3 regions of the Micromonospora sp. NPDC004540 genome follow, and region 2 is predicted to be linked to each of the others. Evidence: riboswitches for the same ligand, from Rfam matches in the RefSeq annotation. Region 2 holds a riboswitch; each other region holds the start of a gene.
The links. A riboswitch is a leader RNA that binds a small molecule or an ion and turns the genes downstream of it on or off. The one in region 2 is predicted to bind cyclic di-AMP.
Positions count from the first base shown of each region.

Region 1 (3,269 bases), on a different contig from region 2:
TCCTCCGGCGGGAAGGAGTGCAGCGCGTAGCGGCCGTCGCGTTCGAGGTCGCGACGCTTCGGCGAGTCGATGACGAAGCACCAGAGCCCGTCGTCGGTGATGACCGGGGAGACCGGGTGCACCCGCGGGCCGCCGTCGGCGCGGACCGTGGCGAGGTAGCCGAAACCCGGCCCGTACTGCTGCAACAGGATGCGGATCTCGGCGGCGAGTCGGGGCTCGTCGGCGGCGAATTCGGACCAGGAAGCCATGCGGACATTCTATCGAACACGTGTACGAAGATGTAGTCCGACACGCAGGTCACCCGTACCGGTATGGTGTTCCGATGCTGCTCTCCGACCGCGACCTGGTCTCCGAGATCAAGGCGGGCACGCTCGCGCTGGAGCCCTTCGAGCCCACGCTGGTGCAGCCGTCCAGCATCGACGTACGTCTCGACCGGCTGTTCCGGGTCTTCAACAACCATCTCTACACCCACATCGACCCGGCCGTGCAGCAGGACGACCTGACCTCGATGGTGGAGGTGCCCGAGGGGCAGCCGTTCGTGCTGCACCCGGGCGAGTTCGTGCTCGCCTCCACACTGGAGGTGATCTCGCTGGGCGACCAGCTTGCCGGGCGTCTGGAGGGCAAGTCCAGCCTGGGCCGGCTCGGCCTGCTCACCCACTCCACCGCCGGATTCATCGACCCGGGCTTCTCCGGCCACGTCACGCTGGAGCTGTCCAACGTGGCGAACCTGCCGATCACGCTCTGGCCCGGCATGAAGATCGGTCAGCTCTGCATCTTCCGGCTCTCGTCGCCGGCCGAGCACCCGTACGGCTCGGCCATCTACGGGTCGCGCTACCAGGGGCAGCGCGGGCCGACCCCGAGCCGGTCCTGGCAGAGCTGGCGCACCTGGCCGACCCGCTGACCAACCGCCGCCGGAACGGCGCAGGGGCCCCCGCGACGCGGAAGCCCCTGCGGACCGGTCAGCCGGGGCGGCCGTAGCTGTTGATCTGGCCGTCGTCGACGCGTTTCATCGTGATCGGCTTGCCGGACTGGGAGGCGTGCACCACCCAGCCGTCACCGACGTACATGGCGACGTGGTGCAGGTCGCTGTAGTAGAAGACGAGGTCCCCGGCGCGCAGCTCGCTCCGGCTCACCCGCCTGGTCACGTCGTGCTGCTGCCGGGCGTTGTGCGGCAGCGAGACGCCGGCCTTGGCCCAGGCCGCCATGGTGAGGCCGGAGCAGTCGTAGTGGTCGGGGCCGGCGGCGCCCCAGACGTAGATCTTGCCGATCTGGGCGCAGGCGAACTTGACCGCGACGCCGGCCGGGCCACCGGGGTAGCCGGCGGGGCAGGGCGCCGGGCGCAGCGGACCGCCGCCACCGCTGCCGTAGACCTTGAGCCGGAGCTTCTGGAGCTTGACGATCTCGGCGTCGATCTGCTTCTTCCTGGCCGCGAGCTGGGCCTCGGTACGGGCCAGCTCGGTGATCATCGCGTCCAGCGGCTGCTTCTTGGCGGCCAGCTGGTCGCGCAGCTCGGCGACGGCCCGCACCTGCTCCTGCTGGCGGTGCGCGAAGCGGTCGAGCAGTTCGAGGCTGTCCACCAGGTCGCTCGGCGACCGGCTGCCCAGCAGCGCGTTGACGGTGGAGAGGTTGTTGTCGCCCTTGTAGGCGTCGGCGGCGAGGCCGCCCACCTGACCGAGGGCGGCGTCCACCCGGGCCTGGAGCGGGGCGATCTGCTTGGCGAGCGCGGCGGCCTGCTTCCGCTTGGCGGCGAGCTGCTCGCGAGTGGCGTTGACCTGTTCGATGACCGGTTCGAGCTTGTTCCAGTCCTGGTCGATCTGGCGCTCGATCTCGGCGACCGACGGTTCGGCGTGCGCCGCCGTGGCGCCGCCGGTCAGGACGACGGCGGTGCCGACCAGGGCGGCCAGTGCGGTGGTGAAGCGGGACCAGCGGGAACGCGGCACAGCCGGCGACCGGTCGACCGACCGGCCCGACGGTGGCCGCGGGGCATGGTGTGCCACCGGGCTTCCGTACTCCTTCTTCCTGGCCGCCTACCGGGTTAGCTGACGGGTTCGGGCGGGAAGGGAGCCGCCCTACCGCAGTGGCTGCGGATTCACCCCAGTTACCTGGGTCCCCGGCTCGCCCGGAGGCGACTCGGCGGTGTCGGACCGTCACCACCCGGTTGGACGGTGAAGCTGGCGGTCGACGATTGACCAGAGTAGAGAGCGTCGTTATCGTTCCGCAACCCAACAGGGCGTGACACTCCGTACGTGAAGGTTTTCTTCATGCGAGATTACTGGCTGGAAAGGTATTGACCCGGAGGGTGCGCGGGGTGAGGGTGGGGACGCAGTGACCCCCATCCCTGTCTGGAGGTTCGATGCACCTCTCACCCCCGCCGTCGGGCAGACGGATACTGCTGGCAGCCGCCGTCGCCGCCGCCACCGCGCTGGTGACGACCGGACCGGTGGCCGCCGAACCGCTCACCGCCCAACCCGCCAGCGACCGCCAGGAGCAGTACGCCGCCGCCGCGGCGGAGTACGGCGTGCCGCAGAGCGTCCTCCTCGGCGTCTCTTACCTGGAGTCGCGTTGGGACACCCACCCGGGCCAGCCGAGCACCAGCGGCGGCTACGGCCCGATGCACCTCACCGACGCCCAGCACGTCCTCGCGACCCCGGCCAGCGGCCACGTCGACGAGGACGAGGACCCGCGGGGCGACGACTCGCGTCCGCTCACCCTCGACCCGGCCATCGCGGCCGCGCCGGCGGAGGACGTGCTGCCGCAGGCCTCCCTGCAGACGCTCGACGCCGCCGCGTCGCTCACCGGCCTCGCCGAGGAGGCGCTGCGCACCGACGCGGCCGCGAACATCCGGGGCGGGGCGGCGCTGCTCGCCTCGTACCAGAAGGAGTTGGGAGCGCCGGTCGGCGCCGGCACCGACCCGGCGGCCTGGTACGGCGCGGTGGCCCGCTACTCCGGCGCGGACACCGAGGACGCGGCGGCGGCCTTCGCCGACGAGGTCTACGACCAGCTCGGCCTCGGCGCGGCCCGGACCACCGACGACGGCCAGCGGGTGACCCTCGCCGCCACCGCGGTGACGCCGGACGAGTCCGGGCTGCACAAGCTGGGCCTGCGCCGCGCCGAGCGGCCGGACGGCCTGGAGTGCCCGGTCCGCCTCGCCTGCGAGTGGATCCCGGCCCCCTACGAGAAGTACGGCCCGGGATCCGGCGACTACGGCAACCACGACCTCGGCAACCGGCCGGCCCAGCAGAAGATCGAGTACATCGTCATCCACGACA
Region 1 covers NZ_JBEXLR010000048.1:13,947-17,215, reverse strand. The annotation lists gene ABZV78_RS17615 (pyridoxamine 5'-phosphate oxidase family protein) at 1-248, opposite strand, end outside; gene dcd (dCTP deaminase) at 323-901, shown strand; gene ABZV78_RS17605 (NlpC/P60 family protein) at 960-1,940, opposite strand; cyclic di-AMP (ydaO/yuaA leader) riboswitch at 2,011-2,146, opposite strand; gene ABZV78_RS17600 (peptidoglycan recognition family protein) at 2,354-3,269, shown strand, end outside.
Region 1: it holds a riboswitch for cyclic di-AMP, as region 2 does, so the genes downstream of both, ABZV78_RS17605 (NlpC/P60 family protein) here and ABZV78_RS28900 (hypothetical protein) in region 2, are expected to answer to the same signal.

Region 2 (3,269 bases):
GGGCCCCCCCCGGGCCGCCCCCCGGGCCCGGGGGCTGCCGGGCTCACCTACCCGGTTGCTCTTCCTCGGCCGGGCCCGCGATCGCGGGCCGGCCCTTCTCGGCGTACGCCGTCAGAGCAGTGACATGTGCACGTGGTCGGTGTGGTCGGAGGGTCCGCTGTAGGACTTCCAGCCGGTGGCCGGGAACCAGATCTGCCGGTTCCAGATCACGTAGTAGATGCCCAGCCGGTCGGCGTTGCGAATGAGGAAGGCGGCGACGTTGTTGCCGTACATCCGCTGGTCCTTGGTGCGCCAGGAGGAGAAGCCGCTGTTCTGCAGAGACCAGTCGCAGGCCCGGCCCTTGGGATGCTCCCACGGCCCGCCGGGGCGGTAGCAGCCCACGAACCGGTTGAAGCCGGCCCGCTTGACCTCCTTGTACGCGTGCAGCGTGCGCGGGGTGACGCAGCCGGAGGTGGTGGGGTCGTTCTCGCTGCACGACTCGGGCTTCCAGTCGCCGTCGGAGGTGCGGCCGGGGCCGATCCGGGCGACCGGCGAGGTGGCCGCGACGAGGCCGCCGGTGAAGCCGAGCCCGCCGACCAGCTTCAGCGCCTTCTCGGTCTCGGCCTTCTCGCGGGCCATCGCGTTCTTCTGCTTCTCCTGCTCGCGCACCTCGGCGTCGAGCGCGATCTTGGCCTGCTCCGCGCGGGTCTTCGCGGCGTTGATGGCGGCGAGCTTCTGCGCGTTGAACAGGTTCAGCTCGTCGAGGGCGGAGGCCCGCCGGACGAACGAGTCGGGCGCGTTGCTCTCCAGCAGCATGGCCATGGCGCCCATCCGGCCGGTCCGGTAGGACTGCGCGGCGATCTGGGCCACCTGCGGGCTCAGCGCGTCGAGTTCGGCCTGCGCCGCCTTCACCTCGAGGGCGAGCTGGAGCTGGCGCTTGCGCGACTTGTCCAGCTTCGCCTTGGCCTGGATGTAGGCCCGGTTGGCGGTGTCGATGGCCTCGGTGATGAGGGGGTCGTCGTCGTCCTCGGAGTGCCCCGAGGGGGTGGGGGTGCTCGGAGCCGCCGTAGCCGGGGTCGGCCCGGCCAGCACGGCGAGCGCGGCCAGCACGGCCACCACGGGGGTCAGCCAGCGGCGCAGGGGTGCCGTCACAGTGTTCCCTTCCGTCGGCCGCCGACCGGGTTAGCTGCCGGGTTCGGGACGGAAGTGGCCCCTACCGCTCGCGCGGATTCACCCCATGTACCTGGTTCCCCGGCTCGCCCGCGGGCGATTGGGCGGCGGCACCGCTGGCGCCGGTGTGTGCCTTCGGCGGTGACCGGCAGCGAGGTTACCCGAGAGTCCTCCCCGTGTTCTACGTCCGGAAGCCGACCAATAGCGAGATTTCGTCCTTGCCCAGCGTGACCAGGATCGCGTTTGGAATCCGCCGTCACGCTGCGGAGTGTCACCATGCGGCCTCCGTGCTCCTGTCGCCGCCGGGCCACCCGCCGGCGCGCGGCCCGGGCGCCCCGCCGAGCGCCTCCAGCGCCTCGTCCCGCCCGACCGACGACCGCGGCGCGGGGGGATCCGCCGGCTTCGCGGCGGTCGCGCGCCGCCCGGCGGTGGTGACCATCGCGGCCAGTGCGGTGGTCAGCGGTACGGCGGCGATCAGGCCGAGCGTGGCCACCGCGCTGCGGACGATCTCCTGGGCCAGGAACTCGCTGGTGAGGATCTCGCCCACCGGCCGGGAATCGGCGACGAGCAGGAGCAGCAGCGGCAGCGAAGCGCCCGCGTAGGCCAGCACGATGGTGTTGACCGTGGAGGCGATGTGCGCCCGGCCCACCCGGGTGGCCGCCCGGTAGAGATGCCGCCGGGACAGCGCGGGGTTGGCGTGGGCCAACTCGGTGACCGTGGCCGCCTGGGTGACCGTGACGTCGTCCAGCACACCCAGCGAGCCGATGACGATCCCGGCCAGCAGCAGGCCGTGCAGGTCCACGTCGCGCTGGAACATCGACAGGGTGGTGGCGTCCTCGCTGCCGAAGCCGGTCAGGTGGGTGGCGGCCGTGGCCAGGGTGCCGAGCACCCCGGTCAGCACGAGGCTGCCGAGCGTGCCGAGCACGGCCACCGAGGTCTGCGCGGTGATCCCGTGCGTCAGGTAGAGCACCACGAACATGATCAGAGCGGCGCCGACGATCGCCACCAGCAGCGGTGGCTGGCCGGCGCCGATTCCCGGCAGCACGAAGCCGAGCAGAATGGCGAAGCTCGCCACCAGCCCGCCCAGCGCGGCCAGCCCGCGCCAGCGGCCGAACGCCACGATCGCCACGGCGAAGAGCACCGCCAGCCAGACCAGCGGCGTGCCGCGCTGGTGCTCGGCGATGTTGTAGCTCTTCACCGCCGGATCGGCCGGGTCGGTCAGCTCGACCAGGATCACCTCGTCGCCGACCTCGACGCGGGGCGCGCCGGGGCCGGCGGGCACGGGCGTCTCGACCTGCCGGCCGGCGTCCGGGCCCTGCTCGGCGGCGACGGTCACCGTCCCGCACGGCCCGGCGGAGCCGCCCGGTCCCCCCTCCGGCGCCTCCGGGGTCGGCGGGCAGGGCACGGTCACCACCCGGGTCACCGTGCCGTGGTAGCGGGGCAGCGCGGGCCCGGCCGCCGGATCCCGGTCCTGCCGGGGCCAGAGCACCACTGCGGCGACCACGGTGATCACGAAGAGCGGCACCACCGTCGCGACCAGGATCCGTCGTACCCCCGGCGGGGCGGACGGAACGGGACGGGTGTGGTCGGCGCCCATGGCGTTACTCCCAACGATTCGCATGCGGGATGCGTGTCTGGCGGGCCGGTCGGTTCACCGGGCGGCCCGGATGCTCGCGGAACGATGCGGGCCGGGTCGTCGCCGGGAATGGTAGCCACGTGAGCCTGACCGCGCCGGGGACGAGACGCGGGCCGGGACCCGACCGGTGGCGGTTCCGGGCCGGGTCGCGCGGGAGTTGGCTACCGTGGGGGCGTGGCGATGCGGACGGCGGTGACCGGGCGGTGGGTCCGGCTCCTGCTGCTGCTCTGCACGCTGGTCGGGTTGACCGCGATGCACACCCTCGGCCACGGCGGGCACGCGTCGGCGGGGCGGCCGGCCGCCCACGCGGCCGGACACACCGGCGAGGCCGCCACCGCCCCGGACTGCATGGACGACGGCTGCCCGGTGCGCGCGCTGCCGCTGACCCATCCGGGCGGTGACCCGTCCGGGTGGAGCATCTGCCTGGCCGTGCTGGGCGCGTTCGCTGTCGTGCTGCTGCTCGCCGTGCTGCTGAGGGCCGGGT
Region 2 covers NZ_JBEXLR010000130.1:12,486-15,754, reverse strand. The annotation lists gene ABZV78_RS28900 (hypothetical protein) at 112-1,131, opposite strand; cyclic di-AMP (ydaO/yuaA leader) riboswitch at 1,135-1,266, opposite strand; gene ABZV78_RS28895 (YibE/F family protein) at 1,421-2,746, opposite strand; gene ABZV78_RS28890 (DUF6153 family protein) at 2,960-3,269, shown strand, end outside.

Region 3 (3,269 bases), on a different contig from region 2:
GCTGCAGCAGCAGGGACTGATCAAGCATCTCGGGCTCAGCACCGTCAATGTCGAGCAGGTCGCCGAGGCGCAGTCCATCGCGCCGGTCGTGTGCGTGCAGAACCTCTACAACATCGCCAACCGGAACGACGACGACCTCATCGACTCCCTCGCCGCGCAGGGCATCGCCTACGTGCCCTACTTCCCGCTCGGCGGCTTCTCCCCGCTGCAGTCCGAGGAGCTCAACGCCGTCGCCGCCCGCCTGGAGGCCACTCCGATGGCGGTCGCGCTGGCGTGGCTGCTGCAGCGCTCCCCGAACATGCTGCTCATCCCCGGCACCTCATCCGTCGCACACCTGCGCGAGAACGTCTCCGCTGCCGCACTGACCCTTCCCGACGACGCCTTGACCGAACTGAATGGGATCGCGTGATGAGCGCCAGCTGAACCGGGCGGTCAGCCGGGGCGGCGAGCACCGCTGTAGGGCATGTTCGCCATCTGGGCCATCCGGACCACGTCCCCGGTGTGCGGGGCGTGGACGATCAGCCCGTTGCCGACGTAGATGCCCATGTGATGGTGATCGGCGTAGAAGAAGACAAGGTCACCCGTGCGAAGGTTGGCCTTGCTCACCGCCACGCCTTCGGTCCATTGAGCACCGGTGTAATGGGTCAGCTGCACCCCGGCGGAAGCCCACGCGTACTGGGTCAGGCCGGAGCAGTCGAACGAGTCCGGACCGTCGGCCGCCCACACGTACGGCTTGCCGATCTGCTTGCACGCCGTCTTCGCCGCGACGCCGCCGCTGCCCGTGATGGGGACGGCGGGACACTTCCCACCGATGAACAGCGAACTGCTCGACGTGATGGGTGAGGTGCTGGTGGCCGTGGCGGCCGACTGCGCGGCAGTTGCGGCTCTGGCCGCCGCGGCGTCCGCGGCCGCCTTCGCCGCTGCGGCCTTCTCCGTGGCGGCGATCTGCCGGTGTAGCGCATCCAGGCGCTTGATCTCGGCGTCGATGGCCTTCTTGCGGGCCGCCAACTGGGCCTGCTGGCGCTGCTGTACCGCGATCAGCGCGTCGACCTTCTCCTTGTCGGCATCGTAACTCGCCTGCTGGGCCGACAGCCGGTTGATCTGTCGCTGCTCAGAATTCGTCACCTGATTCACGAGCGCGAGCTGATCGCCCAACGCGGTCGGCGCGGAGCCACGGGACAGCAGGGCGTTGAATGTGGAGAGCGACCTTTCCTGCTTGTAATACCCCGTCACGATCTCCTGGACGCGGGTCCTACTGGCCTCCACCGTCTTGCCAAGTGGCTCTATCCGCCGGTTCAGTTCGGCCGATCTCCGCTGGTTCGCGGCCAGGTCCGACCGGACCTTGTTGTACTGCTCGATGACGGGTTCGAGCTTTTCCCACGCCGCGTCGATCTGCCGCTGGACGTCGGCGGCCGACGGTGCCGCGTGGGCGGCATGAGCCGCTGGCCCGACGACCACCATCACCGCCGCCATGGCGGCGAGGATGCTGGTGAGCAGACGTGCTCCGGTAGGCCGCGTACGCACGGGTGGCAACAGGTTCGGCTCCCTCCACTCGAGGCCCACGCACGCCACGGCGCGTGCCGACCTCGACCGCCTACCGGGTTAGCTGACGGATTCGGGCGTGGAAGGCGCCCTACCGCTGATGCGGATTCACCCCGAAACTGCGGTGGTTCCCCGGCTCGCCTTGCGACGTCAGTGACGTCCAGCGACTCGGCGGTGGCCGTCCCGGGGCACTCCAGGTGGAGACCGACATCCGGAACGCTGACCAACATTAGTGAGGGCGGCCCACGGAAATCAACGAGTCGGTGAGGACAATTCTCTGCGCTGTCGGGCGGGTACATTGAGTGCCGGAATTATGTGTGCGATAAGGTTCCGCTAATCAAATTCTTAATCGCCGCTAATATCGTTCGGCTTCAGCGACGTAAATAAGAAAGGGTGCCCACGCGGCGTGAAGTGCCCCACCGGCGACACACCAGCTCGTTGCCGTCGTGGTAGGCCCTGATCATTCCTGGTGGGCTTGGCTTACCGGCTCCGGTGTCAGGTCGGCGGGCAGGCTGTCCATGAACGAGCTGACCGAGAAGACCGCTCGGCCGGGGCCGGCCGGGCCGTACCCGGGCGGGCTGGACAGGCCGTTGGCCTCCATGGTCGCGCGGTAGGCCTCCAGTAGCCGGATGTGGTACTCGAGCGGCGCGCCCTGTGGGTTGGTTCTGCCCAGCGGGGTGGTCGGCTCGGGGCACCAGGTGGTGAACCGCGGGGTGATGCCCCGGGACATGAAATACTGCAGGCCCTCGGCGGTGGAGTCGATCGCCTCGTCCACGCTGGTGAAGCCGTACGGTGCGGCCATCTCGACGCCCGCGACGAAGTTCGGGATGACGTTGCGCGGCCCGAAGACCTCGGCGGAGTCGAGGATGCGTCGGTGCCACTCCTCCCGACCCACATACCGCTCCTTGCCGGGGCAGTAGAGCTCGAACAGCCGCTTGTCCCACACCTCGTAGTTGGGGTGGTAGATCCGGATGCCGTAGTCGTGGAACCGCTGCACGTCGGCCCGGGGCAACGCCTGGGCGACCACCTTGCCGATCCACCGGCCCGGGAACCGCTCCTCGATCGCCTGGGCGTACCGGCCGTAGAAGTCGGCCTCGGCCAGCCCGTCGACCTTGGACGTGATGCTGCCGCCGGTCAGGGTGTAGGCCCGCGACGCGCCGGTGGTGTCGTGCCGGTCAATGATCTCCAGCGCCTCCAGCACCTCGTCGACGGGCTTGACCCCGGTGTACGGGCGGCCGGCCTGCTTGTGCTGACGCCAGTTGTGGTTGATGTCGCAGTACTGGCACTCCTCCTTGGCGCCGAAGTACTGGCAGACCCGGAACACGGTCAGGTAGATGAGGTAGCCCCACTGGATCGTCGGCGCGACCTCCATCACCGACTTTCCGTTGGCGAGCGTGTGCCGGTAGTAGTCCGGCATCGGGGGCAGCCCGACGTCGGCGATCGGCCGGCCGTCCAGGAACAGCCGCAGGCTGCCGTCGCCGTCGTCCTTGACCCGGTACGGCGAGTCGGGGTTGGTGCGGACCGAGACGACCGTGCGGCGCAGCCCGTACGGGCCGCCGGTGAGCACGATCTCCTCCGGCGGCCGGCGCAGTGCGGCGCTGCCCAGTTCCGGCAAGGTCCGGTGGTCGAAGGAGAAGATGAAGTACGACTTGGGCTTGACGGCACCACTCTCGTTGTCGGTCAACGCCGAGTCGTCAAAGGCCAGGCCGCCACGCAGCAGGTCCTCC
Region 3 covers NZ_JBEXLR010000004.1:16,605-19,873, reverse strand. The annotation lists gene ABZV78_RS02340 (aldo/keto reductase family oxidoreductase) at 1-409, shown strand, start outside; gene ABZV78_RS02335 (C40 family peptidase) at 433-1,473, opposite strand; cyclic di-AMP (ydaO/yuaA leader) riboswitch at 1,577-1,726, opposite strand; gene ABZV78_RS02330 (radical SAM protein) at 2,003-3,269, opposite strand, start outside.
Region 3: it holds a riboswitch for cyclic di-AMP, as region 2 does, so the genes downstream of both, ABZV78_RS02335 (C40 family peptidase) here and ABZV78_RS28900 (hypothetical protein) in region 2, are expected to answer to the same signal.